Prochlorococcus marinus subsp. pastoris str. CCMP1986: one gene and its partner. The protein of the gene in region 1 interacts with the protein of each later gene in a pairwise test. Links are inferred from orthologs where the notes say so. Each region holds a gene or a part of one and is shown on either strand. Other genes may lie near its edges.

Evidence for each region.
Region 2: the proteins of accC (region 1) and ribD interact in binary tests that used the Escherichia coli proteins (3 or more experiments, as listed by UniProt). The link is inferred for Prochlorococcus marinus subsp. pastoris str. CCMP1986 from one-to-one orthologs.

What each region holds. Positions count from the first base shown.
Region 1 is NC_005072.1:60,471-76,663, forward strand. The notes cover bases 4,613-7,545. They hold accC (acetyl-CoA carboxylase biotin carboxylase subunit), read left to right. Parts: upstream 4,613-5,370; coding sequence 5,371-6,720; downstream 6,721-7,545. Other genes in these bases: TX50_RS00310 (hypothetical protein), read right to left, coding at 4,613-4,979; TX50_RS00325 (YggT family protein), read right to left, coding at 6,738-7,043; psbX (photosystem II reaction center X protein), read left to right, coding at 7,134-7,322; TX50_RS00335 (Ycf66 family protein), read left to right, coding at 7,400-7,545. Outside these bases: chromosome segregation protein SMC, read left to right, coding at 1-2,610; TX50_RS00305 (PRC-barrel domain-containing protein), read left to right, coding at 2,656-3,678; more of TX50_RS00310, read right to left, coding at 3,690-4,612; more of TX50_RS00335, read left to right, coding at 7,546-8,332; TX50_RS00340 (chlorophyll a/b-binding protein), read right to left, coding at 8,333-8,566; TX50_RS00345 (ABC transporter ATP-binding protein/permease), read right to left, coding at 8,576-10,558; TX50_RS00350 (hypothetical protein), read right to left, coding at 10,596-10,883; TX50_RS00355 (histidine triad nucleotide-binding protein), read right to left, coding at 10,931-11,272; def (peptide deformylase), read right to left, coding at 11,293-11,898; TX50_RS00365 (alpha/beta hydrolase family protein), read left to right, coding at 11,978-13,906; TX50_RS00370 (SufS family cysteine desulfurase), read right to left, coding at 13,903-15,180; TX50_RS00375 (SufD family Fe-S cluster assembly protein), read right to left, coding at 15,180-16,193. UniProt on the Escherichia coli protein: This protein is a component of the acetyl coenzyme A carboxylase complex; first, biotin carboxylase catalyzes the carboxylation of the carrier protein and then the transcarboxylase transfers the carboxyl group to form malonyl-CoA.
Region 2 is NC_005072.1:1,216,962-1,233,172, reverse strand. Bases 11,286-14,236 are described here. They hold ribD (bifunctional diaminohydroxyphosphoribosylaminopyrimidine deaminase/5-amino-6-(5-phosphoribosylamino)uracil reductase RibD), read left to right. Parts: upstream 11,286-12,192; coding sequence 12,193-13,281; downstream 13,282-14,236. Other genes in these bases: ftsH (ATP-dependent zinc metalloprotease FtsH), read left to right, coding at 13,396-14,236; TX50_RS06805 (DUF3122 domain-containing protein), read left to right, coding at 11,679-12,179; TX50_RS06810 (hypothetical protein), read left to right, coding at 11,453-11,704; TX50_RS06815 (bifunctional cobalt-precorrin-7 (C(5))-methyltransferase/cobalt-precorrin-6B (C(15))-methyltransferase), read right to left, coding at 11,286-11,368. Also shown: TX50_RS06885 (Bax inhibitor-1/YccA family protein), read left to right, coding at 1-110; TX50_RS06880 (hypothetical protein), read right to left, coding at 166-693; GTPase Era, read left to right, coding at 733-1,644; tRNA (guanosine(37)-N1)-methyltransferase TrmD, read left to right, coding at 1,645-2,868; TX50_RS06860 (TIGR03792 family protein), read left to right, coding at 2,865-3,311; nickel pincer cofactor biosynthesis protein LarB, read left to right, coding at 3,308-3,964; TX50_RS09955 (hypothetical protein), read right to left, coding at 3,968-4,102; TX50_RS09780 (hypothetical protein), read right to left, coding at 4,169-4,336; sulfur carrier protein ThiS, read right to left, coding at 4,449-4,658; TX50_RS06845 (thiamine phosphate synthase), read right to left, coding at 4,648-5,703; TX50_RS06840 (bifunctional riboflavin kinase/FAD synthetase), read right to left, coding at 5,712-6,635; TX50_RS06835 (DUF3611 family protein), read left to right, coding at 6,703-7,236; 5'/3'-nucleotidase SurE, read right to left, coding at 7,216-8,025; pheS (phenylalanine--tRNA ligase subunit alpha), read left to right, coding at 8,093-9,100; TX50_RS06820 (NAD(+) kinase), read left to right, coding at 9,172-10,080; more of TX50_RS06815, read right to left, coding at 10,088-11,285; and 2 more genes. UniProt on the Escherichia coli protein: Converts 2,5-diamino-6-(ribosylamino)-4(3h)-pyrimidinone 5'-phosphate into 5-amino-6-(ribosylamino)-2,4(1h,3h)-pyrimidinedione 5'-phosphate.

The DNA of each region.
Region 1 (16,193 bases):
TTAAGGGAATTAGAAAGAATAGCAGTTGTCAATAAAGAGGAGGGCATTAAACTTCAAGATCAACGCGATAAAATTGCAATATCTAAAAAAAGTACGGAGTTAGAAAAGAATCGACAAGAGGACTTTAATTATAATTATCTAGAAAAATTGAACATCGAGATTCAAGATTTAACGTTAAAACACAAGCTATCTAGAAAAAAACTTTCTCATGCTGCAGGTGAATCAGGTGAATTTTCAAAGCAAAGTATAAAGCTTAATAATGAGTTAGAAAATTTAAAATCTTTAGTACAACCTCTTGAATCTAGTAAAAGGAATATTGAAGAGGAAATTATACAAATTAATATTCAAAGAGAAGAAATAGCATCTCAAAATGATCTTTTAAAGTTAGAAAAACAAAAACTATTAGAATTTAATCAAAATAATGAGAAATCAACGGATATAAAAAATCGTAATTTGAGCAGTATTAGATCTGAAATTGATTCTTTAAAAATTGAAATAGATCTGTTAAATAAAACTAAACTAAGGCTAAACAACGAACAATTAAGGCTTGAAAAGGATTTATCAAGATGTGAAAGCAGAAAAGAAGCTTTAAATGAAACCAGGGGATCATATGCATTAAGAATACTTTTAGAGGCAGGTTTAGATGGTATACATGGATATGTTGCTCAATTAGGTGCCGTCAGTGAAAAGCACAGGTATGCATTGGAAATTGCAGCTGGTAATAGACTTGGACAAATAGTTGTTGATAATGACACTATTGCTTCAAAAGCTATTGAAATTCTGAAAAAAAAGAAAGCAGGCAGATTAACCTTTATTCCACTTAATAGAATTAAAACCTATAAAAAAAATTTCGCGCTTAAAAGATTTGAGAATTTTAAAGAGAATGGATTTTTAGATAAGGCTATTAATTTAATTGATTGTGATGATGTTTATGATGATGTTTTTAAATACGTTTTTGGAGATACAGTAGTCTTTTCAGATTTAGAGTCAGCGAAATCATCTAAACAAAAAATTAGAATGGTTACTTTGAGTGGAGAACTGTTAGAAGTGAGTGGTGCAATTACAGGTGGTAGTAAAGTTAATAAAGATCTTGCTTATAGGTTCGGAACCAATAATGATATTGACGAATCTCACCCCATAAAACAAAGATTATCTACAATTGTAGAAGCTTTAAAGAAATCAGATAATGATACTTTAAATAAAACTAACAACTTGAACAAACTGAATTTTAATCAAAGGGAAATATTAGAGGATTGCGTATCTTCTAATAAAGAAATTGAAGTAAATAATAATTCTATAAAAGTTTCTATGAAAAGAATTGATGATAACAATTTGAGGCTTAATCAGCTTAAGTCTCAAAATAATTTATTAAATGATAAGTTGGATAACATTCGAAATGAAATAAAACCATTTAAAAAAAAGTTGGATGACTTAGAGATGATCCTTAAAAAGAATTATGAAGATAATCAAACATCCTCTTTAATGACTCATAATAATGATTTCGAAAAGTTAGATAAAAAACTTGAATTAATGATTCAAGAGAAAGATGAATTATTAAATAAAAAGAATCAATTTGTTTTAAATCAAGAACGTATAAATAATCAATTAAATCTAATATCTCTACAAGAAAAGAATCTACAAAAATCAGTTAAAGAGCTTTCTAATGCTCATAATGAATGGATAAAGAAAAGAGATGATTATAAAAGTGAGCTTGCGAGTCTTGATGGTCAAAAATCATTGCTTGAAAAGGATCTCGGAATATTAAGAAGAAAAAGGGATGAGTTGAATTCATCTATTTCCAATAAAAGACAAGAAATAAATCAGTTGACCCTTAAGTTGGAATATCTTGAAAGAGATATAAGTTCTCTAAATGAGGAAATGCGTAGCGAAACTATCAAGTTAGAAAATTATAAAAAACAGCTACCTGATCCTTTGCCCAGCTTTGGAGAATATGAGACTATAACGCTTGATTTATTACAATCAGAGATCGTTGTGATTAATACGAAATTGGAAAGTTTAGAACCAGTAAATATGTTGGCTTTAGATGAACTCGAGGAATTGACAGAAAGATTAAATGATTTGATAGAAAGACTGGAAGTTTTATCTAATGAAAGATCGGAGTTGTTATTAAGAATAGAAACTGTTTCAACTATGCGACAAGAAGCATTTATGCAGGCATTCATAGAGGTTGATAAGCATTTTAGAGAGATCTTTGCCAATTTATCAGATGGAGATGGGTTCCTTCAGCTCGAAAATCCAGAAGCTCCTTTAGAGGGAGGTTTAACTTTAGTGGCTCATCCTAAAGGAAAAAACGTTAGAAGATTAGCTTCAATGTCGGGGGGTGAGAAATCATTAACGGCCCTAAGTTTTTTATTTGCTTTGCAAAAATATAAGCCTTCTCCCTTTTATGCATTAGATGAAGTAGATAGTTTTTTAGATGGTATTAACGTTGAAAGATTATCAAAATTAATAACAAGTCAGTCATCAAATGCTCAATTTATAGTCGTAAGCCATAGAAGACCTATGATAAGTGCATCTGAACGAACAATTGGTGTTGCTCAAGCAAGAGGTGCTAATACTCAAGTTGTTGGATTACCAAATGCTGCATAATCACACTTTTTTATATTTTTACGTCAGAATGTCAGAAAGATATTAATGAGTTTGTCCAACACATCCACAAATAATAATGGCCGCAATTCTGTACCTAGCGAACGTCTATGGTTAAGATCGGAACTTATGGGGACCCAAGTCATTACTACTGATACTGGCAGGAGATTAGGAGTTGTAGGTGAAGTTGTTGTTGATATTGATAGAAGAGAGGTAGTTGCTTTAGGTCTGAGAGATAATCCTCTTACAAGATTTTTGCCAGGTTTACCTAAATGGATGCCTCTTGAAAGCATAAAGCAGGTTGGCGATGTAATTTTAGTGGATTCTTTAGATTCTTTGAGCGACGGTTTTTCTCCTGAAAGATATGGGAAAGTTATAAATTGCCAGGTAATTACGGAATCTGGTCAGCTTCTTGGAAGAGTTCTTGGATTTTCTTTCGATATTGAGACGGGGGATTTAATTTCTCTTGTGATGGGTGCAGTAGGAGTTCCTCTTTTAGGTGAAGGCGTTCTAAGCACTTGGGAAATTCCTGTAGATGAGATAGTCAGTAGTGGTACTGACAGAATAATTGTTTATGAAGGAGCTGAGGAAAAACTAAATCAGTTAAGTAGTGGATTACTCGAGAAACTTGGGGTCGGTGGCTCTTCTTGGGAAGAAAGGGAAGCTAATAGATATACAGCAAATCTTGTTCCAGTGGAGAATCAGCTATTGTCAGGTTCTGAATCAGAAGAACAAAATAATTTTATGGAAGAAATTAAAGAAGAAGAATTTATAGAAGAAGAAGAGTATGAAGAAGAACTGGAATATGTAGAAATCGAAACCACAAAAGAAAAAATAAATAATAAAAAACAACTTTATTTGGATAATGACTCCTCTGAACAATTAGACAATCAAACTGATGAAGAAAATACGACAGAATTTGCTGTTCAAAGGCCATCTATATCTAATCGAGCTTCAAAGAGACCTATTCAAAGGTCACAAGAACCTTTAGATATTGAACCTGTTGAAGAGAAAAAAACAATTATAGAAAATCCTCAATCAGAATCTGTAGAAATTGATGATCCTTGGTAATTATTTAGTAATTAACTGAATTTTTTGATCGAATTAAAAATTATGTAAGCTAATTTTTTAACTGCACCAGTTTTCCCTCGTTGTTTTGATAAATTATCTTTTTGCTCACTTAAATAATTTTTATTTTTTATCAGAAATATAGCTTCATTAGCGATTTGTTTTGGTGAAATGTTTCCTATTCTTTCTGGAATAATTAACTTGTTAGCTTTTATATTTGGCCATGAAAAAAATTTTTTCTGCTTTAAGTACCAATTTTTAATTATAAAAGTGAAGAATTTATTGATAAAAGAAATTTTACCAAGTATTCCGAAGATACCGTCCCAAGCGTTCATTACATTCAAATGTTGGGTGGGTAGAACAACTATCATGGGTAAAGTAAGTGAAGCTAATTCAGCAGTATTTGCTCCAACTGTAGTAATTGCAAGATCACATTTTTTTAGTACTTCATAGCAAGGGTGTTTATTAATTAAATAAATTTTTGTATTATTTGAGGTTTCAATAACATAGTCAAAAACGGAATTTTTAATTTGTTTAATTTGTTTAATTTTGGATGAATAATATTTTGATATAGGATTCTTATTACTTTGAAAGAATAAATATTCGCTTGTACTTGTAGTTGGTGCTATGGGAATAATAAAGTTAATATTTTTATTATTTTTATTAATATGATCAGCCATTTCAAGAAAGAAAGGAATACCCACCATGAGCTTTGCTTTTTTAGAACCTGGTAGTAAAGCAATCCACTTTTTTTCTTCAAGATTTAAAGCAATTTCTTTTTTATTCGTAATGTCTGCCATTAAATCGCCAATAATTTTACATTTATATCTATATTTTGAAGGAATGCTTTTCTTAACGTTTTTATTCATTGCTGCAATTACATTGTTCCAACGTGGCCATCTTGAAATCCATTCAGCATATGTGATGTTGATATAACCTAATCTTTTTGCTAACAAAACACTCCAAAATTGATCACCTCCAAGAAAAATAACGATCCCCTTTTTAGGCCATTTTGCATATTGAGCAGGCCTGATTAACAATTTCCAAAAAGTCTTTGCTTCTGTAACTAATTCAAATTTGTGCCAAGATTTAGCAACTTCATATTCTTTACCAGTAGCATTTGGACACGGTACTAAAACTAATCTTATTGAGTAATTCAGTTTATCAATATTTTTCGAAGTATCATTTATCTTATTTAGATAATCCACTACAGGCCTCACCCACGTTGATAATTCCCCAGGCCCATTAGTGATAATTACAACTGCAATTGATTTTTCTTTCATTGCAGTCAATCCAAGATACATTAAATGCGGACGGCGAGACTTGAACTCGCAAGGCCTAAGCCACACGCTCCTTAGACGTGCGCGTCTACCAATTCCGCCACGTCCGCAAAGGGTTTTCGAGCACAAGGGTGTTCTTAAACCACTAAGTTATCATACATTAATCGCATTAATTTGCGATAATATTTTGTTAATCTGCTCGGTTTAAATATTTAAAAGATGTATTTTATATAACTTAGTTTTAAATACTTAAAATGACTGATTTTTTCTATTGCATAAATAAATAATTATCCACATATAACGTTTTAGGTTGTATTGTTAATCAATGCATTCTTGAAATTCAAAAATTTTATTGAATACTTTTTAAAGTAATTTCAATTTAAATTAATTTTTATTTCTTCAATTTAATTTTGTAATGGTTGAAAAAGTTTTAATTGCTAATCGTGGAGAAATAGCTTTACGAATTATCAGAAGTTGTAGAGAGCTTGATATTGCAACTGTTGCTGTTTATAGCACCGTAGATAAAAAGGCATTGCATGTGCAATTAGCAGATGAAGCAGTTTGCGTTGGAGACTCACTAAGTAACAAGAGTTATTTAAATATTCCTAATATCTTAGCTGCTGCTACATCAAGAGGAGTTGATGCTATTCATCCAGGTTATGGTTTTCTTGCGGAGAACGATAAATTTGCAGAAATGTGTAACGATCATGGTATAACTTTCATTGGTCCATCTCCCAATGCTATTAGATCAATGGGAGACAAATCTACTGCTAAAGAGACAATGGAGAGAGTCGGAGTACCAACTGTTCCTGGAAGCAAAGGTTTATTATCGAGTGTCGAGGAGGCCTACGAAATGGCCCAAGAGATTGGATATCCCGTCATAATAAAAGCCACAGCTGGAGGAGGAGGTAGAGGAATGAGATTGGTTGAAAATAAGGCTAATTTAGAAAAAATGTTTAAAGCAGCCCAAGGAGAAGCAGAAGCGGCATTTGGAAATGATGGTTTATATATGGAGAAATTTATAAAAAAGCCAAGACATGTAGAAATTCAAATCCTTGCTGACAGGTCAGGTAATGTGGTTCATTTAGGAGAGAGAGATTGTTCTGTACAAAGGAGGCACCAAAAATTATTAGAGGAGTCTCCCAGTCCAGCTATAAACTATTCTCTTAGAAAAAAAATGGGTAATGCAGCCATTGCTGCTGCAAAAAGTATTAGTTATGAAGGGGCGGGAACTGTTGAATTTTTAGTAGATGATGATAATAATTTTTACTTTATGGAGATGAATACCAGGATTCAAGTGGAACACCCCGTAACTGAAATGGTTACTGGTGTTGATCTAATTGCTGAACAAATCAAAATAGCTGGAGGTGACAATTTAGGATTTACTCAAGATGATATTCAATTAAATGGACATGCTATTGAATGCAGAATTAATGCGGAAGATCCTTCACATAATTTTCGCCCATCTCCCGGTAAAATAACTGGATGGCTGCCTCCAGGGGGCCCTGGAGTGAGGGTTGATAGTCATGTTTATACTGGTTATGAAATACCGCCATTTTATGATTCACTTATAGGTAAATTAATAGTCTGGGGTAAAGATCGTAATACTGCTATTAAAAGAATGAATAGAGCTTTAAATGAATGCGCTGTAACAGGAATTCCAACAACAATTAACTTTCATTTATCTCTTCTCAATAAAAGGAAATTTATGGAAGGCAAAATTCATACTAAATACGTTGAGGAAGAATTATTACCTAACTATTAATGGAATATAATGCCTTCTTAACTTATACTTTTTAGAATGGCTAATTTGATTAAACCTTGTTGACCAACTAATATTTCTCTTAGAAAACTTATTATTCCTATCCAAATCACTGGGCCAACATCGACGCCCCCAATGGGAGGAATCAATTTTCTCGTAACGTTTAAAATAGAACTTGTTGGAATTGCAATTAATAACCAAAAACCTTTATTTAAATCAACTTTTGGGTACCAAGTTAAAATTAATCTTATTAAAAAGACTAGGGTTAAAAATGATAAAAGGATTCCTAGTGTAAGATCTAAAGCATGTAAATAGTTTTGAGACAATGAAATAACAATTGTTTAATCCATCTTAATAAATAACCCATAAGTTAGGATTTAATTCGTATTATAAATTCAGAATTTAATTTTAAAAAAGTGATTCAAATTTCAAATCTAATATTAGCGGCTGATGTTTCCCCAGAAGTGGCTGGTAGTTCGGGCTTCAATATGATAGCGAGTTTCTTCGCTGCAGCTTTACTTATAGTTATTCCAGCAGCAGCTTTTTTGATCTTTGTTAGCCAAAAAGATTCACTTGAACGTACTTCAGCTACACGTAGACGCTAGTTTTTATAAAAGTTTTAAGTAAACTATATATAAAGGTGTTTTATTGCACCTTAAAAAATAAGTTTTGGAGAAAAAAAGTGGTCAATGCTAGTCTAAATTGGGCGAGTATTGTAGGCATCGTACTAGCTGTATGTGGAGGTGGCCTATATTTTTTGAGGTCATTTAAACCTGCGCTGGCAAGAGATTATGATGTTTTCTTTGCGGCAATAGGTCTTTTATGTGGAGGAATATTATTTTTTCAAGGATGGAGATTAGATCCTATTTTGCAATTTGGGCAGTTTTTATTAGCAGGAACGACGGTATTCTTTGCGTATGAAAGTGTTCGACTAAGAGGTGTTGCCACTGATCAAGCAAGAAGATCTTCTTATTTTGAAGATGATCAGATTCCAGATATGCCTAGAAATTCTTCCAGAAATAGATTTAATGATGATTATAATCAATTTGAGGATTCTGATAGACCTTCTAGAAGATTCAAACCTCAAGATGATGATTTAGAAGATGATTACATGGAAGCTAGATCGCAAAGGAGAAATATATCAAGAGCTATTCCTGAATCTGCAGTCAGCAGGAGGCGTCCTTCTTTAAGAGAGTCTAATCAATTTGAGAATGAAGAACCTAAGAGAAGAAGAAATCGGTCTGAAGATAATAGGATGAGTAATGAAGATAGAAGAGCAAGTTTTGGAGAAAGAAGATCATCAAGAAGTGAAATTAAAAGAGGCTCTCGGCCATTATCTAATCAAGAAGTTTCTAGAAAATCAAATAATTCCTCTCTTAAGGATGCTTCTACCTCCTCTAATAAACCAACAAGGTCATCTATCAGATCTCAGACTTCAACAGAAAAAGTAGAAGATGCATCATTTTCTACAAATATCAATGAAGTAAAAAAGCCTCGTCAAGCAAGAAGCTCAGCAGCTAGTGCAAGATCAACCTCTAAAAATAAAACTGGAAGGTATACTGTGGGAACAAAAAAAAATAAACCCAGAGATAATAGTTCTAGATTTGATGACTAATTAAAATATCCCAGCCCAATTTAGAAATGATTTTTGACTTATTAATTCAATTAAAATAATTGCTAAAAAACCGAGCATTGCAAATCTTCCATTTGTTATTTCTGAATAATTGCTCCATCCAAACTCATATCTATCTTCAATTTCAATTGATTGTTCCTCAATTTTAATTTCTTCAGAATTTGTTTTTTCTAGTTCCATAGCTTCCTGATTATTTTGTTCTTGATTTGAAGTCATGATTGTAATCTAATTTTTAAAATTATACTTATCTGTAGTAAATAATTTCCAGCCCCCTTGTCCATTTAATTCTAAAATGTTCTCATGAAAATCTTTTAAACTAGGCCTGTGTCCCACGCTTATCAAGGATAATTCTCTATCCCTTAGTAAATTATATAGTCTTTTTTCAGTTTTAATATCGAGTGCACTAGTAGCTTCATCTAACACAGCAAATCTCGGAGAATTAAGTAGTAATCTTGCAAAGGCTAATCTTTGCTGTTCTCCTAATGAAAGTATTCTTGGCCAATCTTGTTTGACGTCAAGGTTGGGATATCTATCAACAATAGAATTTAAATTTACTTCATTAAGAACAGAAATTAAGTGGTCATCACTAAATTTGTCAACTTCTGTTGGATAACATAATTGTTCCCTTAAAGAACCCAATAGCATATAGGGTTTTTGAGGTATAAATAGCAAATCACCTGTCTTTGGTTTTTTAATCGATCCTTGATTGGGTTCCCATAATCCGCTGATCATCCTTAACAAAGAGGTTTTGCCACACCCAGATGGGCCTACTACTAATAATGATTGATTTGTTTCAATACTCAGATTTAAGTTTTTGATAATAGCTTTATCAGACCCAGGTGGAAAAAGGTCGGCATTGTTAATAAGAATAGAAGAATAATCAGAAATTATATTTTGATTGTCTATTGGCTTGGTTTGACTGATACTTTCAACTTTTGACTGAAAACCCTCTAATCTTCCAATTCCTGCTGTGAACTTTGCAAGTTCCTCTATTTGATTAACTATAAAAAATAAAGAACCTTCTACCATACCAAATGCAAAGCTTGCTTGAATAAATCGACCATAATCAATATCTCCTCTAAAGTAAGGAATTGCCATTATTAGATATGGAAAGAAGTTTCCAGCATAATTAATAGAACGTCTCATTACATCAATAATTACTCTCCAAATTATTAGTAAGTTAAAGTTTCTTACCACTTCTCCTAATCTTCTCTCTGTTTCACTTTTTTCTGGTTTTTCACCCGAATAAAAAGCTATTGATTCAGCATTATCTCTAATATGAACTAATCCATATCTAAAGTCTGCCTCATATCTAAGTTGATCGAAATCAATTTTTACAAGATTTTTTCCAGCAATTAATAAGATAGCAGTAGCAAATGCTGCGTATCCAAATAATGAAAAGGTTAATGTTGTACTAATGCTCCATAATATTAGAATGTTCAGAGAAAAAGTAAGAAGTGCATCAAAAACTCCCAAAGTAAAGGATAAACTTTGACCAGTAAAAGCTCTGGTATCATCTGTTATTCGTTGGTCAGGATTATCTACATCTGTTTGTTCTTCATCATTAGGATTTAGTTGGTAGTATGCTTTATTAGTCATGTAGTCTTTAACTAAGCTTTTTGAAAGCCAATCTCTCCAAATTATTCCTAATTTATAAGTAAAGAATATTTGAGAAACCCGAATTGGAAGCGCTACAGCAAAGCAACAAGCATAGATTCCTAAAATTCTATAAAATCCATCTTGTTGTTTCTCTACTAAAGCATTGGTTAAGTCTCTAGCAATAAATCCTATTCCTGCATTAATTCCATTTACTGCCAAAAGCATTAATACTATGACTGCTAGGAATAACCAATGTACCCATCTGCGATTCTTAAGTTGACGCCTTAAACTAAAAAAACTTCCTGAACCGATAAGAAATAATCCTGAAAACAATAATCCCCACCAGCCAGACCATATTGTATTAACAGTATTAACTACTCCTCCAAAGTATTTATCAAGAAAAATAGGTTGAATGCTTTCAAAAAAACTAATTATGCCTGTAAGAGCTACAAGAACAATACCTCCTACACAAAATAAGAGAGATATTAAAAGCCATATAAATTGAAAGCCATTACATTGATCAATTGGTAAGAAAAATGGTTGGGCTAATCTTCTTAACTTTTGTAGTTGATAAAATATTTTAGATTTATTTTGCACTACATTATTCATATTTTTTCTATATCTTTATAGTAAGTAAATTATATCTCTATGAAGATGATTGCCCAAAACCTATTAGTGAAAGTGCCCAATCTGGAAGGTTGAGGTATGATAATAATTTTAAATCAAATTCATGGACTTTAATAATCAATATATCCATAAGCCACCATATTAGAAAAGGTAAATTAAATAAAATTTGTAATTGCCATTTGTAAGTTAATACTTTCCAAATTTTAGTTAAAACTAACTTCTGAGATTCATCTAAACTCTCCCAATTTGTAGCAATTAGATCTAGTAAATTTTTAGATTTATTATTGAGAGATTCTGGAGAATTCATGTTTAATTTTTCTTATTTATAGCTAAAAAGAAACTCTTTTGAGAGTTTTAGCCAGGAGGCCAACTCATTTTTCTACCAGCTAAGAAATGTATATGTAAATGAAATACTGTTTGTCCAGATTCTTCACCAGTATTAATAACAGTTCTCCAATTTTTTAATTGCTTAGATTTGGCAATATTTTTTCCTATTAAAAGAAGATGTCCTAATAAATCTCTATCTTCCTCCAAACACTCGCATAAACTGACTAATGGTTTTTTAGGAATTACTAAAAAGTGAACTGGAGCTTGAGAGGCAATATCATTAAATGCTAAACAAAGCTCATCTTCATGAAGCTTTTCGCAGGGAATCTCACCATTTATTATTTTGCTAAAGATTGTAGTTTCAGCCATTGCTTTATTAAATAATTAAATCATTTGATTGGTATTACATCTTTTTGATGAAATCCTTCTTTGATGAGTTCTTTATTCAAATCTTCTTTTGAAGTAACTCTATCAACAAATAAAACTCCATTGAGATGATCCATTTCATGTTGAATGCATCTTGCTAAGAGTCCATCAGCTTTCATTTTTCTTGGCCTGCCCATTTCATCTCTAAATCTTAATTTAATTGTTGATGGTCTTACGACGTTTAAATAAACTCCTGGGATACTTAGACAACCCTCTTCATATGAATTTAAAGTTGTTCCATAATCAGTAATTTCTGGATTTATTAAAATTAATGGTTCAGCAGCAGCATCTTCAAAATTTACATCAATTACAAGTAGCTCTTTCTTGATTCCTATTTGCGGAGCGGCAAGTCCAATCCCTTTGGCTGCATACATACTTTGAAGCATGTCTTTAGCTAAATTTCTTATGGAATTATCAACTTTACTTATTCTTTTAGCATTTTCTCTCAATACATCATCACCAAGTTTATATATTTCTAGTGATGGAGTTCCTGTTTGTTCTTTAGATACCTTTTCTATAGGACTATTTGTTTTTGACTTTCTTGCAAGTTGTGAAAAATTGTTTGCCACGGTAAAAAAAATTATTTACTCAACAGTTAAGCTATAAAAATATTAGCACTTTAAATACATCTTGAAATAAACTTTTTAAATGAATAATGCTAAGAATTTAAAAATTAAGCAAATCGATAAAAAAAATATATCTTTTAAAGAGTTATCTCTAATTAAGAATATAATTTTCTGGGTAGATATTATTCCTGGAGATCAAACACAAAAAAATGCTATTTTTGCTAGGCCATTTCATGATAAAAATGCAATTCCACAAAAATTAACGGGCGATAATTTTTATATTAAAAGCAATTTTCATGGTTATGGGGGCAAATCATATCAATGTATAGAGGTGAATGATCATATTTATTTGATATGGGTTGATCAGCTTTCAAAAGCAATGTGGTTAAAAATTTTCAAAGTCCAAGAAAAAGTACTTAAAAATGATAATCAATATCTGCTATGCGATGTGGAACCAAGACAACTTACTGAGTCAATAAAAACGAATTTTGATACTTCATTTGTTATTTCTAAAAACAACCTTTTATTCGGTTTATGTGAGATAAAACATAGAGATTATTTATTCTCATTAAATTTAAAGAAAACTAAACAAGATATTCGCATAATAAAAAAATTTGATAATTTTGCGGGGAATTTATCTTCTAATATTTCAGCTGATTTATTTTCCTGGATAGAGTGGAATGCTGGCTCCATGCCTTGGGAAAGAAATGAGCTATTTTTTGCAATGATTGATAATGATGGAGAGATACAAAACATAAAAAATTTTTCTAATAAATTTGTTAATGAAGAGAAAAATGTTTCTTTCTTTCAACCTTACTGGATGAGTGATACTACTTTAGTCTGTTCTGAAGATAGTACAGGCTGGTGGAATTTATTATTTCTCGATTTAACTGATATTAAAAATATTATTCTAAAAAAAAGAATAATTAAACCTTTGACTGAGTATGGATCGCCTCAGTGGGTTTCTGGAATTTCATTTTTTTCCGGAAATATTAAAAATCTATTTTGTGTTGCAAAAAAAGATAATAGTTGGGTACTAGAGCATTATCAGAATTGTGAATGTATTAAAGAACTTAAATTACCATTTTGTTCAATAGGTGATTTAGATGTTTGTGATCAAAAATTAGTTATTAGAGGTTGTAGTTTTGGTTGTTTCGAAGAATTATTCGAGTGTGATTTTGGAGAGAAAAGCCATACTAAATTATTAAATGAGATATCCCTTGAGTCTATAAACGAATATTCAAGACCAGAATCTTTTTGGTTTAAAGGTTTTAATAATCAACCCACACATTCTTTTATTTATAAGCCTCTATTTGAAAGATTTATTAAGTCACCATTAATCGTTAAGGCACATAGTGGCCCTACTGCTTGCTTTGACGGGTCTTTAAATTCCGAAGTGCAGCATTGGACTTCGAAAGGATTTACAGTTGCGGAAGTGAATTATGGTGGTTCCTCGGGTTTTGGAAGAGAGTACAGGGAGAGATTAAATTATAAATGGGGTATTCTTGATTCATACGACTGTAAAGCATTGGTACTTGATTTAATTAGGTTAAATCTAGTTGATAGAACCAAAGTCGCAATTTTAGGCAATAGTGCTGGTGGTTTAACTGCAATTAATGCTCTATGTGAAGGTGATTTGTTTAAAGTGGCGATTTGTAAATATCCTGTTCTGGATTTAAACGATATGCATCAACACACTCATAGATTTGAAAAAGGTTATTTAAATTCTCTCATAGGTAGATATTCAAAATTTCATAATGAGTATAAACTTCGATCACCAATTTATAAAATTAATCATTTAAAAAAACCAGTTTTATTATTTCATGGAAAAAAAGATTTAGTTATTTCATGCAAAAAAACCCTACAAATCAAAGAAAAACTTCTTAAAAATAATAAAAATTCAGAAGTCATAATTTTTGAAAATGAAGGGCATGGTTTTAAAAACACAAATAATAAAAAACAAGTTCTTATTAAAACTCAGGAGTTTTTAGAGAAAACTCTTAATATTTAAGAATTTAGTTTTAAAAAACTAATAGTTTCCTTAAGTTTTTCGATAAAAGTATTTATATCTTCTTTGGTAGTTGTGAAATTCATACTAATTCTAGCTGTTGAATTTATTCCGATATGTCTATGCAGAGGTTGACAACAGTGATGTCCACTTCTGATACAAATACCTTTAGAATCAAGAATTTCAGCGATATCGTTTGAATGTATTTCTTTAACATAAAATGTTGCCAATGCAGCTCTGTTTGGATCTATTTTCGGAGAAGGACCTATTATTTCAAGATCCTCTATTTGCTTTAATTTTTTAAATAAATATTTTGTAATCTCCTTTTCATATTCACTGATTCGATCTAACCCAATATTGTTAATGTAATTAATCGCTGCAGCTAATCCTATTGCTTCAGCAATAGCTGGAGTACCAGCTTCAAATTTATGAGGGAGTTCAGCCCAAGTACTTTTCTCTTCAAAAACATCTTGAATCATTTCACCACCTCCAAAAAAAGGAGGAATTTTTTCTAAAATTTCTTTTCTGGACCATAAGAAACCTATGCCTGTTGGGCCACATAATTTATGTCCTGAACCGGCTAAAAAATCTATACCTAGTTCATTAATATCTAACTTTTGATGGGCTAAACTTTGACAAGCATCAAGCAGAACTAAAGAACCCTTATCCCTAGCTAATTTAGTTATTTCTTTTATTGGATTACAGCACCCTAAAGTGTTGCTTATATGTAATAAGCTTACTAGTTTTGTTTTCGTTGTTAATTTTGACTTGAAATCATTTATATCTAATCTTCCGTCTTGATCTATGCCCACAAATTTCAGTTTACATTTGTTTTTTGCAGCTACCATTTGCCAAGGAACAATATTACTATGATGCTCCATTATTGATAGAAGAATTTCATCATTCTCTTTTAAAGTAAATTCTCCCCATGATCTGGCAACCAGATTTATAGCTTCAGTTGCATTTCTTGTAAAAATTATTTCTTTTGTTGAATAAGCATTAACATATTTTGCAATTAAAGATCTTGAATTCTCAAATTCTTCAGTTGCTTTTGCACTTAATTGATGAGCTCCTCTATGAACGTTTGCGTTGAAATTCTTATAGTATTCATCAATTTTTTCAAGAACTTGGATTGGTTTTTGGGTTGTTGCAGCGTGATCTAGATAAATAATTGTATTTTTGTTTTTGAAATTATTTTCTAATAAAGGAAAGTCTTTTTTATCTATTAGAGGAAAGTTTTTTTTACAAATTTTCGGGAAATTTTTAATTGTTTCCATTAATTTTCTTTTAAAATTTTATCAAGCAAATCCCATCTATCTTTTGAAATAGGAATACTTGAAATAACTTCTTGTATATAAGAACTTAATTGTAGTTTACTCGCTTCTGCTAACGTGAGTCCTCTTGATCTCATATAGAAAAGTTCTTCTTCATTTAATTGTGAAATAGTTGCACCGTGTTTGCATTTTACATCGTCAGCAATTATTTCTAATTGAGGTTTAGTATCTATTTTTGCATGTCTCGATAAAAGTAGATTCCTGCTTAATTGTGACGCATCGGTCTTTTGCGCAATTTTTGGAACAATTATGGAGCCTTCAAAGACTGCATGTGATTTATCATCTGCCAAGGATTTATTAATTTGATCTAAAAATCCATTAGGACCGTTAAATTGCATTTTTGTATAAGTAGCTATTTGGTCATTATTTTTTGTTATTTGTATTCCTTTTAAATTTGTTTTGGCATTTCCCTCTAATTGATTAATACGGATTTCAAATCTTGCATAATCAAATTTGAAATGTAGTGATCCTAGGCTGTACTCACTGTTGGTCTTTTGAATTACATTTAAAGAATTTAATAAATTAGATTTGCTTTCTCCATAGGAAACTAAACCATGATTAACCGAAGTATTTTCTTCTAGACATAAATAAGTTGATTGAGATAGTGAAGAATTTTTGTTTCCAAGATTAATTTGTATTAAATCAACCTTAGAATTCTTTTCAAAGAATAAAATAAGTGTTTTAGCATTAAAAGAGTCGGGTGACGAAGCACTAAATATCTCAAGAGGAGGAATTTTATTACCAGAAATATTTAAACCTAAGATGTTTGCTTTAGAACTTAAAGAATGATTTAGTAAGTCACTCCAATGATCATTTTGATCAGAATTAGATATATTTTTTTTTATATAGTCTACAATTTCGATCTCTTTTAATTCTTTTATTGAATAGTTTTCTTTTTCTAAATTGATTGAGTTATTCTCTCCGATGATCAGTCTAATTATATTTTGAGAGGCTTT
Region 2 (16,211 bases), 1.2 Mb from region 1 along the record:
ACGATCAATATCTAGCCGGAGCATTAGGTATGTATTTAACCTACATAAATCTATTTGTATTTATTTTAAGATTGATGATTGCACTTCAAGGTGGTGGAAGAAGAAATTAAAAAATAATTTTAACTTAATTTTTATATCTAAAAGCGTAGAACTATCTACGCTTTTTTACTTTGCAATATCAAGAATTTGATGCTTTATAAATTGCTTTTGCTTTTCATTATATTTTTTTGAATTATCGAAGCTATTTCCAAGATTGTCTAAATTATTCATTATTTGATTAATATTTTTAGTAACAGACTTAGTTTCTAAAACTCGCAAAATGCTTTTACATCTCTCTGATATATTTTCCGAATTAGATTTATATTCAAGATTATTATCACTTTCATGAACAATTATTTGGGCAGAGCTCATAATTAGATTTTTAACTACTATTTCGACTACATCATTTCCAGCTTCTTGAAGTTTGAAAACAAATGAGAACGGAAGCTTATCTAATAAATAACAATTTTGATCTGACAATGCATAAGCAAAAAAACCTCTTAAACCGTTTTTTGTTTTAATTAGCTCTGCAACTCTATCCGCCAAAACTTCCTCACTTAAAAGATCTTCTCCCCATTCATTACACCATTGAGCAGATATATTTATTGCCTGAGTAAAAGAAGTTTCTTTTAAGTTTATAGCTTTTTTTATCATTTTTGATCAGAATTTTATTATGGATATTTTAAAAGAGTTTTGACTAATTATAAATCTGGTTTCGTAACTTTACTAGGAAGGCCAAATGTAGGGAAATCTACTTTAATAAATAAGTTAATTGGAGAGAAAATAACAATTACATCTCCTGTTGCTCAGACTACTAGAAATAAATTAAAAGGAATACTTACTACAAAATTTGGGCAAATAATTTTTGTAGATACGCCTGGAGTACATAAACCTCATCATCTTCTAGGCGAAATACTTGTGAAAAATGCAAAATCAGCAATAAATGGAGTAGATATGGTTGTTTTAGTTCTAGATTCAAGTGTTGAACCTGGGAGAGGTGATGAATACATAAAAGATTTTTTAGTTGCCAATAAAACTGAATTTATTGTTGCATTGAATAAATGGGATTTAGTGAATAAGGAATTCAAGAGTCTAAGATTAGATCAATATAGAAAAGTTTTTGGAAATAGTAAAAATTTTCAAATTGTAAGTGCATCTGAAGGAGATGGGTGCTCTGAATTGATTGATATAATTTTAAATTTCCTCCCAATAGGACCAATGCTTTACGAGGAAGAGACAATATGCGATCAACCTCTAGATAATTTATTAGCGGATTTAGTTAGAGAGCAAGTATTAATCAATACAAGGGAGGAAGTTCCCCATAGTGTTGCAGTAAACATAGAAAAAATTAAGGAAATTAAAAGAGATAAGGGTAAAAATTTTACGGCTATTTTGGCTACAATTATTGTTGAGAGAACAAGTCAAAAGGGAATTCTTATTGGTAAAAAAGGTTCGATGTTAAAGACTATCGGTCAGAGTGCAAGATCAAATATGAAGAAGTTAATAAATGGTCCAGTTCACTTGGAGTTGTTTGTAAAAGTTGTTCCAAATTGGAGAAAAAAAGAATCAAAATTAATGGAGCTAGGTTATGAGGTGGATTATTAAATGACTCGTTTCAATTTTGACGTAATTACGTTGTTTCCCAAAGCTTTTGAATTAATCAATAATTTAGGGGTCATAACAAGAGCTTTAGAGAAAAATCTGATTAATGTTAACTTGCACGATTTAAGAGAATACGGAGAAGGTAATTATAGGCAAGTAGATGATAAGCCTTACGGGGGAGGTTCAGGGATGGTTTTAAAACCAGAACCGATCTACAAGGCTCATGATTCAATAGATAAATTACCGAATAGTAAAACTCTATTAATGACTCCACAAGGTAAAGTCTTGAAGCAGCAGGATCTTTTAAGATGGTCTTCTTTGGATCAATTGATAATTATTTGTGGGCAATACGAAGGTTTTGATGAAAGAGTTAGATGCTTGGCTGATGAAGAGGTTTCTATCGGTGATTATGTACTTTCAGGTGGCGAAATTCCTTCTATATCTATAATAAATGGCTTAACAAGATTATTACCAGGAACCCTAGGAGATCCAGGCTCCTTAATAGATGAGAGTCATAATTCTTCTTTATTAGAATATCCTCATTACACTAGACCTTTAATTTTTAGAGAAATGAGGGTACCAGATATTCTGGTTAGTGGTAATCATGAAGAGATTAAATTATGGCGTAAGCAAAAAATGTTAGAAAGGACCTTGGATAGAAGAAATGATTTGATTTCGAATGATGACTATAAAAAATTACCAAAAAGTAAGAGAATAAACAGAGACTCAAATGAAATAATGAAATTCCGAATAGGTAATGGATATGATATTCATAGATTAGTGGAGGGGCGGGACTTAATAATTGGAGGAGTTAAGATGCAGCATCCTGATAATTTAGGACTTGATGGTCATAGTGATGCTGACGTTCTTAGTCATTCAATAATGGATGCATTATTAGGAGCTCTATCTCTTGGAGATATTGGAAAATATTTCCCACCATCTGATCAGAAATGGAAAAATGCTGATAGTTTATTTTTATTATCTAAAGTTATTGAATTAATTAGAAAGGAAGGTTGGGAAGTTAATAATATTGATAGCGTTATCGTGGCTGAAAGACCAAAAATTAAACCCCATGTGCAACTAATGAAGAATAATATTTCCAATACCTTACAAATTAATGGTAGTTTTATTGGAATAAAGGCTACCACAAATGAGAAATTGGGACCTGAGGGTAGAGAGGAAGGAATAAGTTGTCACTCTGTAGTGTTGCTTGAGAAAAAAGAATGAAAATAAAATTTAATGTTAAAGAGAAAATAAAAAACCTTTCTTTTTTATTTATTTTTCTATTCATTTTTCTTTTTCAAATCAATTCTCCAACCCTTAATGCTCTTCCCATGGATACTTATCAAAGTGGACCTGTCACAGAAGAATTAAGACTTAAGATTCCTTCTGAGTTTAAAAAAGTATGGCTTCAGGCTGAAAAAGAAGTTTGGGAGCCTTGGTTATCTATTCAATCTGGTTTTTTAGGTAGACAAATATTCTGGGATAAAGAAAAGGAAGAAGCTTTAATATTGGTAAACTGGGAAAATAAAAAACTATGGAAAAGTATATCAATGAACGAAGTAAATGAGGTGCAAGAAAAATTCGAAGAAAACGTTAAAACATCTTTGAATACAAATGTTAATCCTTTTGAATTAATTTATGAAGGAGAGTTAGTTAAACAAGGATGAATTTAGATATTAGGTTTGACTTCCAGAGAAGAGGAAGAATTGGACTTATTGAAGCGATTTGGGGTGCAGATAAAAGTATAGATCAATTGGAGAGAGTGTCTAAAGAAGTCTTAGAAAAAAAAGAAGTAGTTTTTATTACGCGTATTGATAAAGAAAAAGCTGCACATTTATTAGAAATCTTTAAGGAGGGGAGATTTATTGAAGAAGCAAATTGCTTTATAATTGGTGAAAATTTAAATAAATTCTCGACAAATAAAAAAGTAGCAATAATCTCAGGAGGCTCTAGTGATTTAGCAGTAACACTTGAAGCTAAATTATCTCTAGAAATTTATGGAGTTAGCTGTCAAACTTTTATAGATGTAGGAGTAGCAGGACTTCATCGTTTATTCAGTGAAATAGAGGAAATTAATAAATACGATGTTCTTATAGTTTGTGCGGGAATGGAAGGAGCTCTCGCAACTGTTATTGGAGGATTATTATCTCAACCTATAATTGCGGTGCCGGTTTCCATAGGGTATGGAGTTAGTAAGAATGGAGAAACTGCTCTAAATAGTATGTTATCAAGTTGTGCTCCTGGGATTTCGGTTATGAATATAGACAATGGTTATGGAGCGGCAATGGCTGCGCTAAGAATTATAAAAAGGATTTGCTAAAGGTTAATTATGTTTTTCGATTTCTAATAAATTCTCTATCCATAAATTTAGTTGTTTAGAAAGTAATCCTTCTTCCCGCATTTTTATAGCCTTTATAACAACACTCGTATTTACCCATTCTGGATATCTTTTGGTCATGTATTTAATCTACAGTAATTATAATTTGATATAGATTTCTCTAAAAACAAGCTCTTAGTAACAAAATTAATATATTATGTTCGATTTGGTACCTAATCTTGATAATTCTGAAGAAGTATCATCACCTTCTACATTTTTTAATCTTTCGATTAATTCGGATAAATCTTTTTGGGCTAATTCACCATTCGGCTCCCATTTCAAAGATCTTGAATTTTGATTTAGGTTTTCTTTCATTTTCTTGTTAAAGTATTAAAAATATAAAATGAAAAAATTAAAAATTGGGTTATTGTTTCATGCTTAACGTTAAAAAAATATGAAGATTTCCGAATTTCTACTACATAGTAAATTATCCGCCTCCAACAATAGATACGATTTCTAACTTATCGCCTTCTTTAAGTATTTCACTATCCCATTTTTTTGAGTTAATAATTAAGTCATTTACTTCGACTACCACAGTATTTTGCTTATATCCTAGGAATTCTAAAGTGCTTGAAAGTAAAGCATTTTCATTTTCTAGTTCTATTTTTTTTTCTTTACCGTTAACACTAATTTTCATGGGATAATTCTTTTATGATAATCATAGCTTCATCTTTTGGATCTTCTGAATTTAGCAGCCCAGAAACTATTGCAACCTTACTAATTCCATGATTTTTTAGAGAAGAGATATTTAATTTATTAATTCCTCCTATTGCAAAACAAGGAATATTTAGTTCTTTTGTTAAGGCCTTAATTTTCTCTTCACCGAGAGGTTCTTTATTTTTCTTTGTCAAAGTTGGAAAAACTGGCCCGACTCCAATGTAATCGCATCCATCTTTTACAGCCTTATTGATGTCAGTTGAATTGTTGGCTGAAACTCCAATGATTTTTGAGGCACCAAGTAATTTTCTTACTGTTTTTATATCGAGGTCGTCTTGACCAAGATGAACACCATCTGCCTTTGATGCCAATGCTATATCTAATCTGTTATTAACGATGAACAAAGAATTATATTTCTTACATAATTTATTTATTTCAATTGCCTCTTTGAGATGGTCTTTATCATTACCTTCTTTAAATCGATGCTGAATTATTTTTACCCCTCCTAATAATATTTTTTCAATTATTTCTAATAAGTTTTCTCTTGGGTCTGTTATCGAATATAAATTGTTTTTACTAATTATTGATTGTGCTCTCTTACGAGTATTGAAATTTAATATTTCAATTTCTAAAGTGTAAATTTCATATCTAATCTCGGAAGCTATTTTAGAAAGTTTACTATTATGAATCCTTGAAAATTCTTCAATAACTCGAAGCGCTTCTTGAACTCTTGCAGAATTAGAACTTATTATTTTAGAGGAACTATTCCTGTTGATTTGTTCGACATGAGATAACCCTTTGCATTGATCTTCAATATGGTTTCTTGATAATTTATAAATTTCTAAATGATTTTTACCTAATATTTGTCGGAAGTTTTTTATTCTTATAACAAAATCTTCATTACCCAAGCCAAATCTGGCCCAGTCCTCCAAAACCCTTAGACCTTCTCTTGCTCTATCTAAATTAGCGTCAATAATTTGAGATATTCGTAAATCTTCAGGTTGAATTATGTTTGGGTTTTTCATATAGAAATTTATTTATTATGCTTACAAAGAATTTTTAATGCATTTTCTCTGTCTTTTGTAATTTGATTAGAGAGTTCATCAATATTTTGAAACTTGATTTGTGATCTTAGCTTCTCAATAGGTTCTACTGATAAATTTAGCCCATATAGGTTGATATCTTTATTAATTAAATGAACTTCAACAGCAGATGGCAAGAGAGGATCAATAGTTGGTTGAGAACCAAGATTCATAACAGAGGCAATTTTATTGGAAGAATTATTTATCGTAGACCATGCTGCATAGACTCCTTCACCAGGTAAAAATTTTCTTCCATCTATTTCAAGATTTGCTGTAGGAAATCCTAGGCTCTTCCCAATACCTTTTCCTTTAACTACTTTTCCTTTAAAACTGTATGGCCTATTAAGTATTTTAAAAGCATTCTTTAAATCACTTTTTTGTAATAAATCTCTTATTCTGCTGCTGCTAATTCTTCCTCCCTTATCCTCTAAAATTGAAATGATTTTTAGTTTTATATCCAAATCTTTTGTGGCAAGTTTAATTGTATTAATATCTCCACTTCTTTTGAAGCCAAATCTAAAATTAGCCCCTACTGAAATACTTTTTGCTTGTAATTGATTGATCAAAATATTTTTAATAAATTTCTCTGCACTTAATTTAGAAAGATTCTTATCAAAGGGAATTAGAACCAATTGTTCTATGCCAAGATCTTCAAGGATAGGGAGCTTTTCCTCTGGTAGATCAAGTCTAAGACGAGTTTCTTTATAGAGCACTTCTCTTGGATGTGGCCAAAAGCTTGCGATTGTGGGTGTGTAATCATTTTCTTTAACAACACTTTCTATTAATTTTCTATGACCCGCGTGCAGACCATCAAAACTACCAATAGCGATTGAGGTGGGCTGCTTAACTTCAGATGGTGATATTAAAGAGATCACAAGATAACGTGCAATTTTATGATTTTGATGGCAAATTTGAATAGATCATAGTTATTCAATCAAATGAATGTCTGACAAAATTGATTTTCAGTCGCTTTCATTTGGAATGCGGCGCATTGGGTGGATACGCTTTTGGCTTCAATCCATTTTAGGTGTTGTAGTAACAGCTGTTTTGCTTTTTTCAAATGTTGTAAATAAAAGCGAAGGACAACTGAGTTTGACTCCGGGTCTATCTCTAACAACAATTTCTTTGATTTTACTACTTTTTAGTTTGTGGCAAGGTTGGTTAATAGTCAGAACTGGCAGAGCAATTGCAAGTAATGCTAGACCCTCTAGAGGGCAAACAAGCAAATTAATAAAAAGAGGCTTAATAAATGATTTGTTAGGAATTTTGTTTGGCTTAATTGGATATCAAGCACTTATGGGTGCACTTTTTATACAGGCTTCCTCTCAAACAACTGGTCAACTTATTACGGCGTCATCTGATATTCCTATTACTGGTCTTGAGATTTTATCAGTACTAAGTAATACACAAGTTATCGCCGCTCATTTCTTTGGACTTTGCTTCTCTTTATGGTTGCTAAGAAGCATTTATAAATGAAGTATTGATTTTTGGTAACACATCTATACTTCCTCTCCAAAACAAGTCTGGTTCTACTGGTGTAAGAGAAATTTTATTTTCTTGTATTTGAGAGACATCACTAGGCCAATTCTTGGGGCCATCACCTTTTGATTTAAGATCTAAAACAGCCTCACCTGCTAACCAATAATAATCATCGCCTCTTGGATCTTCCCTTTTAGAAAATTGGTTTTTATATTTTCGGATTGATAATCTTGTCCAGGATAATTCCTTTATTTTATTTCTTTCACAAGGAGGTATGTTCAAGTTCAAAAGAAGAGACTTTGGCCAACTATCCTTTATTGCTTGTTCAGCAATATTCATTGCAATTTCACCTGCAAATTCAAAATTTTTCCATTTAAAACTCGCAACACTTATTGCCATTGATGGAACATTTTCTAAAGTACCTTCCATAGCTGCAGCTACTGTTCCAGAACAAAAAATGTCTGTTCCTAAATTTGGACCATGATTTATTCCAGAAAGAACTAAGTCAGGTTTTTTATCTAATAATTCTGATAGTGCGAGTTTAACGCAATCAGCAGGGGTCCCTGAACAACCCCAAGCTTTAATACCTTTATCAAATAATTCATCTGCTCTTTCAACTCTCAAAGGTGACTGCAAAGTGAGGCCATGACCAGTCGCCGATCTTTCTTGGTCCGGACATACTACTGTTACTTTATGCCCTTTTTTTAATGCGGATTTGGCTAGAGCTCTTATTCCCTCAGCGAAAACCCCATCGTCATTACTTATTAAAATATTTAATGATTCCATTAATCAATACATTTTATTATGGACAATATTTAAGTAAGATAAAACTATATCTATTTTTACTATATCAGTGAGTCAAATTGAATCATTAAGCCAAATTGAGGGCAAATTAAATAATCTCTCCCTCCTCGCGAATGAAAATATAAAAAATGCGAAAAGTGATTCTGAATTGGACCAATTAAGAGTCTCTTTGTTAGGAAAAAAAGGAGAATTATCAATAATATTGAAGACTATGGGCAAATTATCTTCTGTTGATAGACCAATTATTGGACAGAAGGCAAACTTGATAAAGATAAACTTGCAAGATTTAATTACTGAAAGAAAAAATCAACTTATTAGTGAAGCCATAGATAAACAGATCGAAGATGAAAAAATTGATGTTACGATTCCTTCCACAGGAACCCTTCCTGGGAATAAGCACCCCTTAATTTCAACTCAAGATGAGATCATAGATATTTTTTGCGGATTAGGATACTCAGTAGAGAATGGCCCAGAGATAGAGAGTGATTTTTATAATTTTGAGTCACTTAACATACCTAAAAATCATCCAGCTCGAGATATGCAGGATACTTTTTATCTAGATGAAAATCGTCTACTAAGAACTCATACATCACCTGTTCAGATTAGATATCTTGAAAATAATCCACCTCCAGTAAGAATTATTGCTCCAGGAAGAGTTTACAGAAGAGATGCTGTAGACGCTACTCACTCTCCTGTTTTTAATCAAGTGGAGGTTTTATGTATCGATCAAGATATAAACTTTAGTCATTTAAGAGGAACTGTGCTGACTTTTTTAAAAACTTTTTTTGGAGATATTCCTGTAAGATTTAGAGCTAGTTATTTCCCTTTTACTGAACCTTCTGCAGAAGTTGATGTTCAATGGAAAGGTAAATGGTTAGAAGTAATGGGTTGTGGAATGGTAGATCCAAAGGTTCTAGAAAAATTAGGAATTGATTCTGAGAAATGGACTGGATTTGCTGCTGGATTAGGTGTAGAGAGATTCTGTATGGTGAGACATCAGATTGATGATATAAGAAGGTTCTATACTAATGATCTTAGATTCTTAAAGCAGTTTTAATATGATTAGTATTTTAAATTAGGTTTCTTTATCAAATTAGTTTAAAATACTATTAGTTTTAAATTTATCGATTGGTACGTAAAGCTGGACTAATCGTCAATGATGGTAAAGAACTGGCTGTTCAAACTGCAATTTCCGTTCAAAAAAAATTGGAAAAATCCAATTATGAAGTTGTAAGAGTAAGTAGTTCTGGAGGTATGGTTGGCTTTGCCAATCCTGATCAACACGTGCGTCCATTAGGATATTCGAATTGTGTGCCAGAAGGGTTCGATTCCTCTATGGAGTTTGCGATTGTTCTTGGTGGAGATGGAACAGTACTTTCTGCTGCGCGACAAACAGCTCCTGCAAAAATTCCAATCCTTACAATAAACACTGGGCATTTAGGTTTTCTTGCGGAAGCATATCTTTCAAATCTAGAGGAAGCAATTGATAAACTTATTATCGGTAAATGGGATATAGAAGAAAGAAAAAGTTTAATTATTAGCGTAATGAGAAATGAGCAAAGAAGATGGGAATCTCTTTGTTTGAATGAAATGGCCCTTCATAGAGAACCTCTGACGAGTATGTGTCATTTTGAAATTTCCATAGGAAGACATGCTCCAGTCGATATATCTGCAGATGGGGTCATCCTTTCTACTCCAACTGGCTCAACAGCTTATTCTTTAAGCGCCGGGGGCCCTGTTATTACACCCGATTGCCCAGTAGTGCAATTAACACCAATCGCTCCACATTCATTAGCTTCTAGGGCTTTGGTTTTTAATGATTCGGAACCAGTTACTGTTTTCCCTGCTACTCCTGAAAGGTTAGTTATGGTGGTTGATGGAAATGCAGGTTGTTATGTTTGGCCTGAAGATAGGGTTCTAATTAGAAAAAGTAAACATTCGGTTAAGTTCATAAGGCTTGAGGATCATGAGTTCTTTCAGGTATTAAGAAATAAATTAGGTTGGGGTTTGCCTCATGTTGGTAAACCTAATAAGTAATCTAAAGTTAAGAAAGTTTTCTTCCTCTAAGCAAAAATACAGGATTATTTGGATCCATTCTTATTCCTTCTGAAATACTTAAGCTTTTATAAGTCTGGATAAGATTTAAATTCACTTCGAAATTATTTCCTTTTAAGGTATCTCTTAGATCTTTAATGGTTTGGATATCTATTAAAGGAATAGCAACAATATCTCCACAGTTCATATGTATAGACAATTCATTAATAATTCGAAGCTTAGTCTTTTTATCACAGCCACCAATAATTATTCTCTTAGCCTCTCTCAAAGAATTAATATTATTGGAATTAAATAAATTATTTACATCTTCTTCAAAAATATCTTTAGGGGAAACTCCTAATCTTCTTGCATTTTCTGAGATTAACTCTTTTGAGCCAATTCTTTTATCAATACAAAATAATTTTAAATTAGGCCTTAATTTTAATGCTTCTAAACCAATGGAGCCGCAACCTGCTCCAATATCCCAAATTGTGCCATTTTCTGGTAACTCTAAATCAGCCAAAATTTGAATTCTAACTTCCCTTTTTGTTAATAAATTTGGTCTGTCTTCAAAAGTTTTAAAAGTATCATCTTTTAATCCAAATAAAGGGATATCAGTTTCTACATGATCTTTTTCTTTTCTCAGAAGAACAGCAATATTCAAATTAGAAATGTCAGATGGTAATTTTTCTTTGAGGTTAAATTTTCTGATCTTTTCATTTTTAAAACCTATTTCCTCACAAATCCAAAATTCGTAAAGATTCTCTAGATTTAACTCTAATAAATTATTTTGAATTATTTCTAATCCGTTGTTTTTTGAATCTGTAATGATCGCTAGACTTAAGGGCTTTGTTTTTAGTACCTCAATCAATTTAGTTGAATCTCTTCCGTGAATACTTACATAAATAGCTTCTTGCCAAGATATTTTTAGTTTGCTAAATGCTAATTGAAAACATGTATTTGATGGATAGAAACTTAATTCTTCTTTTGAAAAGTTTTCGATAAGTATTCTCCCAATACCAAACCAAAGAGGATCGCCCCTAGAAAATAAAATTACGTCGCTTTTTTGAGATTTAAGCCAATTAATCAGTTTATTGTCACTTCTGCTAGCGAAGAATAACTTTTCATTTTTTGCATTATTTTTGGCCCATAATTTAATATTTGCAAAGTATGAATCTGGAACGGCAATATTTTCTGTTTCTATAAATAATTTTTGTAATTTGAAAGGTAGCTCGTTAAATTCAAAAGAATTAATTCCTATCACATGAACTTTTCTTATTATCTGAGTCATAATTTTATTAAGAGGAATATTATAAATTATTTGTATGTTTTATTAATTTATCCTAATATCTATAGATTAATAATAATAAATTACTTGTCAGACAGGAGAAAGCGATTACACGAAATATTATTAACTCTAATTAACAAAGAAAGTAATTTTGAGTTAATAGAGGAAGACTCTGGTGATTTAACAACGAATTTTTCTGATAAAGATACTGTGAATCTATCTCGAGTTATAGAAAAAAATCGTAAAATCATAAAAAGGTACCAAGCTCTTGTTAGAACAGCAGTTACTCTAGACGCCCTCATGGATTCTGAAAATGATGAAAATTTTAAAATTAAATAAGAATATTCTTTTCAAGGTTTTAATACCTTTTTCTATACTAATTTCTATAGTTTTTAATCCACTTAAGGTTTTTGCAGAAATAGCAGAAACAGAAATTAATGGAGAATTAATGAATGCTAGCAGTGAGTTTTTAAGAGATCTAGATTTTGAAACATGGCAACTAGTTGCATATAAGTCGCCATTTTTTGAAGATAAATTGATCCTAAGAGTAATTGGATATCCTGGCAATCTTAGGATTGATCATCCAACAAAGTTACAAGTGGATTCTGGAAGAAAACAGTGGTTATTAAATGACAAAACATTATTAAATGCTGAATTAGCTAACGATGGAAGACAAGCTGCTGCGGAATTTGATTTGAATGAACTAGTAAATAACATTGATAAAAATAGGCCACTCAGATTATCTTTATCAGGTGTTTTTTCAGAGTTGCCAGTTCCTCCTTTCGTCGTTAAAGAATGGAGATCATTAGATTAATAATTTTTTTTAGATGATAGAAAGCCATATTATTGACATCAAGTGGATGAAAAGAGCCATATATTTGGCTTCTTTAGGTAAAGGAAGAACAAGTCCTAATCCAATGGTTGGAGCAGTAATCTTGGATAAAAATGGAAATCTTATCTCAGAAGGATTTCATTCAAAATCAGGAATGCCTCATGCAGAGGCAATGGCTTTCAATAATTTAAAAAAAGATGCAAGAGATGGGACAATATACGTTAACCTCGAACCTTGTTGTCATCAAGGTAAAACCCCTCCATGTGTAGATAAAATAATTTCTTTTGGAATAAAGAGAGTATTTGTCTCTATTGAAGATCCCGACAAAAGAATGTCGGGAAAAGGTATTAAATTACTCAAAGATGCTGGGATTAAAGTTCACCTTGGATTATGTAAAAAAGAATCTAAAGAACTAAATAAGTCTTTTATTCATAAGAATATTACCGATAACGCTTATGGGGTTATGAAATGGGCAATGAGTATGGATGGAAGAGTTGGTCTTAAAAATGGTAAAAGTAAATGGATTACAAATAAAGATTCAAGATCATTAGTTCACTCTTTAAGAGCTTCCTTTGACGCAATAGTTATTGGGGGTAACACATTAAGAAAAGACGATCCTTTTTTAACTTCTCGAGGTATAAGAAATCCTGAGCCTTTAAGAGTAGTATTCACAAAAACTTTAAACCTGCCAGTAAAATCCAATTTGTGGGATTGTAAATTAGCCAGGACACTTGTTGTATATGACGCTTCTACTGCAGATGAGAAATTTCTTAAGAGAATCCCAGAGGGTGTAGAGATTGAAAAATTATCCTCTGATAATCCTATATTACTTTCAAATTTATTAGCAAAAAAAGGTTGTAATAATGTTTTCTGGGAATGTGGACCTAAGTTGGCAACTTCAGCTATGAAAGCAGGTTGTATTCAAGAACTAATGACTTTTATTGCACCAAAGATATTAGGAGGAGTAAGTAGCATGAATCCTTTCTCGGATTTTGAATTTACAGATATGGATGAAGTTTTTAACCTAAATGAACCTGAAACTAGTTTTATCGGTAATGATATTTATGTGAAGAGTATTACTTAAAAAATTTGGAAGTGGTTTTTGATTAAAATACCGTTCGGTTCTTACCCAAAAAAAATCATACAGGTACGGAACTCGTTCTTTTAGTTTATAATAAACCCACAATTGATATTAATCATGCCAATAAGACAAGACGATAATCAGCCTAATAGAAGATTTGGAATAGTAAATATCATTTTAATTGGACTCGGAGCATTACTTTTATTCAGCAGCTTGTTCCCTAACCAAAATATGCAAATACCAAGAGTCCCTTACTCTTTATTTATAGATCAAGTAAATGATGGTGAAGTTAAGAGAGCTTATATTACACAAGAACAAATTAGATACGAACTGAATGGAGCAGAAGAGGGAGCCCCTTCAGTATTAGCAACGACTCCAATTTTTGATATGGATCTGCCTCAAAGGTTGGAAAGTAAAGGTGTTGAATTCGCGGCAGCTCCCCCTAAAAAACCAAATTTCTTTTCAACAATTCTTAGCTGGGTAGTTCCACCATTAATTTTTATCTTGGTACTGCAATTTTTTGCAAGAAGGAGTATGGGTGGAGGAGGTGCTCAAGGTGCATTGAGTTTTACGAAAAGTAAGGCTAAAGTTTATGTTCCAGATGATGAATCAAAAGTTACTTTCGAAGATGTTGCTGGTGTTGATGAGGCGAAGGATGAATTAACAGAAATAGTTGACTTTTTGAAGAAACCAGAAAGATACACTGATATTGGTGCAAGAATCCCAAAAGGTGTGTTATTGGTCGGACCACCAGGAACCGGAAAGACTCTTCTCTCTAAGGCAGTTGCAGGAGAAGCAGAAGTTCCTTTCTTCATTATTTCTGGTTCTGAATTTGTTGAACTTTTTGTAGGAGCTGGTGCCGCAAGAGTAAGAGATTTGTTTGAACAAGCAAAGAAGAAAGCTCCCTGTATTATCTTTATTGATGAATTAGATGCTATTGGTAAGAGTCGTTCAGGATCAATGGGTGTAGTGGGAGGAAATGATGAAAGAGAGCAAACACTAAACCAATTGCTTACTGAAATGGATGGTTTTGCTTCAGCTGATAAACCTGTAATAGTTTTAGCTGCGACTAACCAGCCGGAAGTTCTTGATGCAGCATTATTAAGACCAGGTAGATTTGATAGGCAAGTTTTAGTAGATAGACCAGACTTATCCGGTAGAAAAACAATTTTAGAAATTTATACCAAAAAAGTAAAATTAGCAGAAACTATTGATTTAGATTCAATCGCTCAAGCTACAAGTGGTTTTGCTGGGGCAGACCTGGCAAATATGGTTAATGAGGCGGCTTTGTTAGCTGCAAGAGCAAAAAGAAAAAGTGTAGAACAACAAGATTTGAGTGAAGCAATTGAGAGAGTCGTCGCAGGTCTAGAGAAAAAAAGTAGAGTTCTTCAGGATGATGAGAAAAAAGTTGTTGCTTATCATGAAGTAGGTCATGCAATTGTTGGACATCTTATGCCGGGAGGATCAAAAGTAGCAAAAATTTCCATTGTTCCTAGAGGTATGAGCGCATTGGGATATACACTTCAACTTCCCACAGAAGAAAGGTTTCTTAATTCAAAAGACGAATTGAAAGGTCAGATAGCGACACTTCTAGGTGGACGCTCGGCAGAAGAGGTTGTTTTTGGCAAAATAACTACGGGTGCTTCTAATGATCTTCAAAGGGCAACTGATATAGCAGAACAAATGGTAGGAACCTTTGGAATGAGTGATATTCTTGGCCCTCTTGCTTACGATAAACAAGGAGGTGGTCAATTCTTAGGGAATGGTAATAACCCTAGGAGATCAGTTAGTGATGCGACAGCACAAGCAATTGATAAAGAGGTAAGAGATTTGGTTGATGATGCGCACGAGACAGCATTGAATATTTTAAGAAATAATTTACCATTACTTGAATCTATCTCTCAGAAAATTCTTCAAGAAGAAGTCATTGAAGGGGAAGATTTAAAGAATCTACTTGCAGAAACTAAAATGCCTGCATAGTCGAAATTAGATTTTATTAGAAATATTTATGATTAAACCAAACAGGCTTGCTAATAAAAACTTTTTATCAAGCTTGGATATTACAACAGATGAAGTTTTTCATATTTTAGATCTTTCTAAAAAATTTAAAAATAAAAAATTAAATATTAATCTACATAATAAAGTCTTAGGTTTGATTTTTGATAAATCATCGACTCGTACAAGGGTTAGTTTCCAAGTTGCGATGTCTAGGCTTGGGGGAACCACTATTGACCTCAACCCAACAACATCACAGATAGAGAGGGGAGAACCAATTAAAGATACTGCAAGAGTTCTAAGCAGATATTGTGATGTAATTGCGATTAGAACTTTTAATCATGCAGATTTGGAAGAATATGCAAGGTGGTCTACGAAGCCAGTTATTAATGCTCTTACAGATTTAGAACATCCATGTCAGGCTTTAGCTGATTTTTTAACAATTTATGAGGAATTTCTTGATTTTAAAGATGTGGTTTTGACATTTATAGGTGATGGAAATAATGTCGCAAATTCTCTTATTTTGTGCGGGGCATTATTAGGAGTAGAAGTTAGAATTGCCTGTCCTAAGGGATATGAACCCAACTCTATGGTGATCAATAAAGCGTATGAAATATATAAAAATAGGAATTTATTGAAAATCACTAATGATCCCGATACTGCTGTTCTTGGTGCAAATGTTCTTTATACAGATGTTTGGTCATCAATGGGGGAGGAAAATCAAAAGGCTGAGAAAGATAAAGTCTTTAATGGATTCACTATTGATAATGATTTAGTAAGTAAGGCTGATAAAGAAGCAATTATTCTTCATTGCCTCCCTGCCTATAGATCTAAAGAGATAACTGATGAAGTATTTGAAAGTAAAAAAAATAGAATTTTTGATCAAGCAGAAAATAGAATGCATGTTCAACAAGCACTCTTATCCTGCCTTCTTTATT